2 linked regions of the Alicycliphilus denitrificans K601 genome follow. The protein of the gene in region 1 interacts with the protein of each later gene in a pairwise test. Links are inferred from orthologs where the notes say so. Each region holds a gene or a part of one and is shown in the gene's direction. Other genes may lie near its edges. The genes, in order: ALIDE2_RS08190 and clpB.

Region 1 (3,305 bases):
ATTTTGAGTCCCCTGCGTCTACCAATTTCACCACCCGGGCGACGCAAAAAACGAAGTCGCAAATTATGGCACAGTAGCGTCGTATGAAAACCTATCCCACCATTGAAGACGCCATCGGGCGCACGCCGCTGGTCGTATTGCAGCGCATCGGGGCGCAGGACAACGCGGCGCGCGGCAACGTCATCCTGGGCAAGCTGGAGGGCAACAACCCCGCGGGTTCGGTCAAGGACAGGCCGGCCGTGTCGATGATCCGGCGCGCCGAGGAGCGCGGCGAGATCAGGCCCGGCGATACGCTGATCGAGGCCACCTCGGGTAACACCGGCATCGCGCTGGCGATGGCTGCGGCCATCAGGGGCTACCGCATGGTGCTGATCATGCCCGAGGACCTGTCGGTGGAGCGCGCACAGACCATGAAGGCCTTCGGCGCTGAGCTCATCCTCACGCCCAAGAGCGGGGGCATGGAATATGCGCGTGACCTGGCCGAGCAGATGGTCGCGCAGGGCAAGGGCGTGGTGCTGGACCAGTTCGCCAACCCCGACAACCCGCGCATCCACTACGAGACCACGGGCCCCGAGATCTGGGAGCAGACCGAGGGGCGCGTCACGCACTTCGTGAGCGCCATGGGCACCACGGGCACGATCACCGGCGTGTCGCGCTTCCTGCGCGAGAAGAACCCGGGCGTGCGCATCATCGGCGCGCAGCCCTGCGAGGGCTCGCGCATCCCGGGCATCCGCAAGTGGCCCGAGGAGTACCAGCCCAGGATCTACGACCCGCAGATGGTGGACGAGCTGGTGCTGGTGCACCAGGACGACGCCGAGGACATGGCCCGGCGCCTTGCGCGCGAGGAGGGCATTTTCGGCGGCATCTCCGCGGCCGGCGCGTGCTGGGTGGCGCAGCGGATCGCCGAGCGCGAGCAGAACGCGACGATCGTCTTCGTGGTCTGCGACCGGGGCGACCGCTACCTGTCCACCGGCGTCTTCCCCGCCTGACCGCCATGCGCTACGAAACCCGCTTCTGCCCCCACTGCGCCACGCCGCTCGAATTCATCACGCTGCTGGAAGACAGCGGCGACAAGGAACGCCTGCGCTGCGGCGCCTGCGGCTGGACGCACTGGAACAACCCCACGCCGGTGCTGGCCGCCATCGTGGAGGTCGATGGCCGCGTGCTGCTGGCGCGCAACGCGCTGTGGCCGCCCAAGATGTTCGCGCTGATCACCGGCTTCATGGAGGCGGGCGAGTCGCCCGAGGAGGGCATCGCGCGCGAGGTCAAGGAGGAGACCAACCTCGACGCGCGCGCCGTCAAGCTCGTGGGCGCGTACGAGTTCCTGCGCATGAACCAGGTCATCATCGCCTACCACGTGCAGGCCGAGGGCGAGGTGCGCCTGTCGCCCGAGCTGGTGGACCACCGTTTCTATGAGCTGGGCGAGCTCAAGTGCTGGCCCGCCGGCACGGGCTATGCACTGGCCGACTGGCTGCGCTCGCGCGGGCACGAGCCGGTGTTCTTCACGGACGAGGAAAACGCGGAGCGCCGCCGCGGGCTCGACGCGCCGAAGGATTAGCAAGCATGGACATCCACAAGGAAATCGACACCCGGGGCCTGAACTGCCCCCTGCCCATCCTCAAGGCCAAGAAGGCCCTGGCCGACATGGAAAGCGGCCAGCTGCTCAGAGTGGTGGCCACCGACAGCGGCTCGCTGCGCGACTTCCAGGCGTTCGCCAAGCAGACGGGCAACGAGCTGGTCGAGCAGCAGACCATGGGCGATGAGTACATCCACGTGCTGCGCCGGCGCTGAGCAGCAGATGGGCCTCCAACGCTTGCTGGGCAAGCGCTGGCAGCTATCGAAACAATGGCGCGATGCGATGCGATGCGATGCGGGCGGGCGTTACAGCTCCAGTGAGCGCAGGTAGTCGCGGAACTGCGCGCCCACCTGCGGGTGCTTCAGGGCAAGCTCGACCGTGGCCTCCAGGAAGCCTTCCTTGCTACCGCAATCGTAGCGCTTGCCGCTGTATTGGTACGCGTAGACGGTCTCCTGCTGCATCAGGCGCGCGATGGCGTCGGTGAGCTGGATCTCGCCGCCCACGCCGCGCGGCTGGTTGCGGATCTCCTCGAAGATGCGCGGGGTGAGCACGTAGCGGCCGGCCACGCCCATGCGCGAGGGGGCGACCTCGGGCGCGGGCTTCTCCACGATCTCGTCCACGCGCATCAGGGCGCCGCCGGCGGCCTCGCCCTTCACGATGCCGTAGCGGCGCGTGTGCTCCTGCGGCACCTCCTGCACAGCCAGCAGGGAGCGGCCCTGCTTGGCGAACGCGGCGGTCATCTGCGCCATCACGCCGGGGCCGCCGTCCTCACCCACCATCAGGTCGTCGGCCAGCAGCACGGCGAAGGGCTCGTCGCCGACCAGGGGCTCGGCGCACAGCACGGCGTGGCCCAGGCCCAGGCTGCGCGGCTGGCGCACGAACAGGCAGTTCATGTCGGCCGGGGCGATGCTGCGCACCAACTCCAGCATTTCCTTCTTGCCGGCCTGCTCCAGCTCGTTTTCGAGTTCGTAGGCGGTGTCGAAGTGGTCCTCGATGGCGCGCTTGCTGCGGCCGGTGACGAACACCATGTCGCGTATCCCCGCCTCGTAGGCTTCTTCGACGGCGTACTGGATCAGCGGTTTGTCGACCACCGGCAGCATTTCCTTGGGGCTGGCCTTGGTGGCGGGCAAGAAGCGCGTGCCCAGGCCGGCAACGGGGAAGACGGCCTTGCGGATGGGGGAGGTGGTCATGGTCGCTCCAAATAAGTGAGTGCTTTGCGCTTGTTCAGCAAGGATTCCATATGGTTTTCATGCTGAAAACGTTTACTGGCAAGCGGTGATAGCTCTTGTTTTTGATGTCAACCCAGGCGGGCGAGCTGCTCCTGGATGCGCGAAAGCGTGGCGCCGAAGTCGGCCACGCGCTTTTTCTCCTGCTCGATGACGGCGGGCGGCGCCTTGGCGACGAAGGCCTCGTTGCCCAGTTTGCCGTTGGCCTTGGCGATCTCGCCCGCGAGGCGCGCGGCTTCCTTGGACAGGCGGGCCTTTTCGGCGGCCACGTCGATCTCGACGAACAGCGCCAGGCGGGCGCTGCCGACCACGTTGACGGGCGCGGCCTGCGCGGCGGCGGCCCAGGCGGGCGCGTCGTCGAACACCTTGACCTCGCTGAGCTTGGCCAGGTTTTGCAGCACCGCCGCATTGGCGCGCAGGAAGGCGGCGTCCTCGGCCGTGTCGGCCATGGCCAGCAGCGGCAGGCGCTGGGCGGGGGATACGCCCATCTCGCCGCGCAGTGT
Region 2 (3,507 bases), 490 kb from region 1 along the record:
CGCGTTTCCATCCAGACCCAGGATTTCGATGTCTCCGCCGAGCTGGCGGCGTTGCGCGCCCGGGACGCGCGCGTGGGCGCCGTGTGCTGCTTCGTGGGCACGGTGCGCGACCGCAACGACGGCGACGCCGTCGCCACGATGGAGCTGGAGCACTACCCCGGCATGACGGAGCAGTCCATCGAGGCCATGATCGACGAGGCCTTCGCGCGCTTCGACCTGTACGGCGTGCGCGTGATCCACCGCGTGGGGCTGCTGGCCCCGCTCGACCAGATCGTGCTCGTGGCCGTGACCTCGGCGCACCGCGGCGAGAGCTTCCAGGCCTGCGAGTTCCTCATGGACTACCTCAAGACCCAGGCGCCGTTCTGGAAGAAGGAAGCCACGCCGCAGGGCGCGCGCTGGGTCGATGCGCGCGTGAGCGACGACGCGGCGCTGGCGCGCTGGGGCATCGCCGCGCCGCCTCAGGCAGGCTGAATTTATCGCGCCATGGCTTGAAATCAGGGCGCCGCAGCCTTAGCTAGCGACAAGTTGGAGGTCTTACATGCGTCTTGACAAACTCACCACGAAATTCCAGGAAGCCCTGTCCGATGCCCAGTCGCTCGCGCTGGGCCATGACAACGCCTATATCGAGCCCGTGCACCTGCTGGCCGCCATGCTGCGCCAGGAGGACGGCCCGCGCGCGCTGCTGGAGCGCGCCGGCGCCAACGTGCCCGGCCTGCTGAAGGCGTCCGAGGCCGCCATCAAGCGCCTGCCACAGGTGCAGGGCCATGACCAGGTGCAGGCCAGCCCCGAGCTGGGCCGCGTGCTGCAGGCTACCGAGAAGGAGGCCATCCAGCGCGGCGACCAGTTCATCGCAAGCGAGCTGTTCCTGCTGGCCCTCGTGGACAGCAAGGGCGAGGCAGCGCAGATCGCCAAGGACAACGGCCTCACGCGCAAGAGCCTGGAAGCCGCCATCGACGCCGTGCGCGGCGGCCAGAAGGTGGACAGCGCCGAGGCCGAGGGCCAGCGCGAGGCCCTGAAGAAATACACCCTGGACCTGACCGAGCGCGCGCGCCAGGGCAAGCTCGACCCCGTGATCGGGCGCGACGACGAGATCCGCCGCGCCATCCAGGTGCTGCAGCGGCGCAGCAAGAACAACCCCGTGCTGATCGGCGAGCCCGGCGTGGGCAAGACCGCCATCGTGGAGGGCCTGGCCCAGCGCATCGTCGCGGGCGAGGTGCCCGAGACGCTCAAGAACAAGCGCGTGCTGGTGCTGGACATGGCGGGCCTGCTGGCCGGCGCCAAGTACCGCGGCGAGTTCGAGGAGCGCCTGAAGTCCGTGCTCAAGGAAGTGGCGCAGGACGAGGGCCGCATCATCCTGTTCATCGACGAGATCCACACCATGGTCGGCGCCGGCAAGGCCGAGGGCGCGATCGACGCGGGCAATATGCTCAAGCCCGCCCTCGCGCGCGGCGAGCTGCACTGCATCGGCGCGACCACGCTGGACGAATACCGCAAGTACATCGAGAAGGACGCGGCGCTGGAACGGCGCTTCCAGAAAGTGCTGGTCGAGGAGCCCTCGGTGGAGGACACCATCGCCATCCTGCGCGGCCTGCAGGTGCGCTACGAGGCGCACCATGGCGTGGACATCACCGACCCGGCCATCGTCGCCGCGGCGGAACTCTCCCACCGCTACATCACCGACCGCTTCCTGCCCGACAAGGCCATCGACCTGATCGACGAGGCGGCTGCGCGCATCAAGATCGAAATCGACTCCAAGCCCGAGGCGCTGGACAAGCTCGAACGCCGCATGATCCAGCTCAAGATCGAGCGCGAGGCGATGAAGAAGGAGACCGACGAGGCCTCGCAGAAGCGCCTGCAGCTCATCGAGGAAGAGCTGGCCAACGCCGAGCGCGAGTACGCCGACCTGGAAGAGGTCTGGAAGGCCGAGAAGGCCAGCGCCCAGGGCAGCGAGCAGATCCGCAAGGACATCGACGCGATCCGCATCCAGATCGAGGACCTGAAGCGCAAGGGCGACTACAACCGCGTGGCTGAGCTGCAGTACGGCAAGCTGCCCGAGCTGGAGAAGCGCCTGAAGGAGGCGCAGGACAGCGAGGCCGGCGGCGGCGCGCCCAGGCACCAGCTGCTGCGCACCCACGTGGGCGCGGAGGAGATCGCCGAGGTGGTGAGCCGCGCCACCGGCATCCCCGTGGCCAAGATGATGCAGGGCGAGAAGGACAAGCTGCTACACATGGAGGAAAAGCTGCACGAGCGCGTGGTGGGCCAGGACGAGGCGATCTCCGCCGTGGCCAACGCCATCCGCCGCTCGCGCTCGGGCCTGTCGGACCCCAACAGGCCGCTGGGCAGCTTCCTGTTCCTCGGCCCCACGGGCGTGGGCAAGACCGAGCTGTGCAAGGCGCTGGCGGGCTTCCTGTTCGACAGCGAAGAGCACATGGTGCGCATCGACATGAGCGAGTTTATGGAAAAGCATAGCGTTGCGCGCTTGATTGGTGCGCCTCCGGGCTATGTCGGCTATGAAGAGGGCGGCTATCTAACCGAGGCCGTGCGGCGCAAGCCCTATTCCGTGCTGCTGCTCGACGAGGTGGAGAAGGCCCATCCCGACGTGTTCAACGTGCTGCTGCAGGTGCTCGACGACGGGCGTCTGACCGACGGCCAGGGCCGCACCGTGGACTTCAAGAACACGGTGATCGTCATGACCAGCAACATCGGCTCGCCGCTGATCCAGGCCATGGTGGGGCAGGACGCCGAGGACATCAAGGAAGCGGTGTGGGGGGAACTCAAGAGCCATTTCCGACCCGAATTCCTGAACCGCATCGACGAGACGGTGGTGTTCCACGGCCTCGACGCGAAACACATCGAAGCCATTGCCCGCATTCAGTTGCGGCTGCTGGAGGCGCGGCTTGCGAAGATGGATCTCTCGCTGCAAGTGTCTCCGGCCGCCATGGGCGAGCTGGCCAAGGTGGGGTTCGATCCGGTGTTCGGTGCGCGGCCGCTCAAGAGGGCGATCCAGCAGCGTATCGAGAACCCGCTGTCCAGGCTGCTGCTCGAAGGGCGCTATCCGCCCAAGAGCGTGATTCCGGTGGACGTCGATCCTGTGAAGGATCCAGGGGTATTCCACTTTGGCGAGGCCCGCGCGGCGGGCTGAGCCCTACCATAGGGCATGCGCGGGCCCTGGCCCGCGCGCCCGGATGTCAGAAAGGGGCATGGTTTGAATGAAGTTGTGGCCGGTGTGATCCGGTGGGCGTTGCGTCTGGTGGTCTTTGCCATGGGCGTGGTTCTGTTCCTGAGCCTGGTGGTGGCCGCCGCAGTGTTGGCGCTGGTGTGGGGCCTGCGCGCCCTCTGGGCGCGGCTGACCGGCAGGTCGGCCATGCCGTGGACCATGCGCATGGACCCGCGCACCGGCTGGAGCACCGTCTACCGCAGCACGGCGCGCTGGACGGCGCAGGCCTCGTCCGAGCGCCGGCGCAGCGAGGCCGGCGGGGTGCACGACATCACGGACGTGGTGCCGCG

Evidence for each region.
Region 2: the proteins of ALIDE2_RS08190 (region 1) and clpB interact in binary tests that used the Escherichia coli proteins (3 or more experiments, as listed by UniProt). The link is inferred for Alicycliphilus denitrificans K601 from one-to-one orthologs.

What each region holds. Positions count from the first base shown.
Region 1 is NC_015422.1:1,727,637-1,730,941, forward strand. The notes cover bases 182-3,177. They hold ALIDE2_RS08190 (sulfurtransferase TusA family protein), read left to right. Parts: upstream 182-1,563; coding sequence 1,564-1,791; downstream 1,792-3,177. Other genes in these bases: cysM (cysteine synthase CysM), read left to right, coding at 182-989; ALIDE2_RS08185 (NUDIX hydrolase), read left to right, coding at 995-1,558; galU (UTP--glucose-1-phosphate uridylyltransferase GalU), read right to left, coding at 1,882-2,766; ALIDE2_RS08200 (valine--tRNA ligase), read right to left, coding at 2,874-3,177. Outside these bases: more of cysM, read left to right, coding at 84-181; more of ALIDE2_RS08200, read right to left, coding at 3,178-3,305. UniProt on the Escherichia coli protein: Involved in thiosulfate metabolism.
Region 2 is NC_015422.1:1,235,070-1,238,576, forward strand. What follows is about bases 145-3,342. They hold clpB (ATP-dependent chaperone ClpB), read left to right. Parts: upstream 145-538; coding sequence 539-3,142; downstream 3,143-3,342. Other genes in these bases: moaE (molybdopterin synthase catalytic subunit MoaE), read left to right, coding at 145-471; ALIDE2_RS05925 (hypothetical protein), read left to right, coding at 3,206-3,342. Outside these bases: more of moaE, read left to right, coding at 1-144; more of ALIDE2_RS05925, read left to right, coding at 3,343-3,507. UniProt on the Escherichia coli protein: Part of a stress-induced multi-chaperone system, it is involved in the recovery of the cell from heat-induced damage, in cooperation with DnaK, DnaJ and GrpE. Acts before DnaK, in the processing of protein aggregates.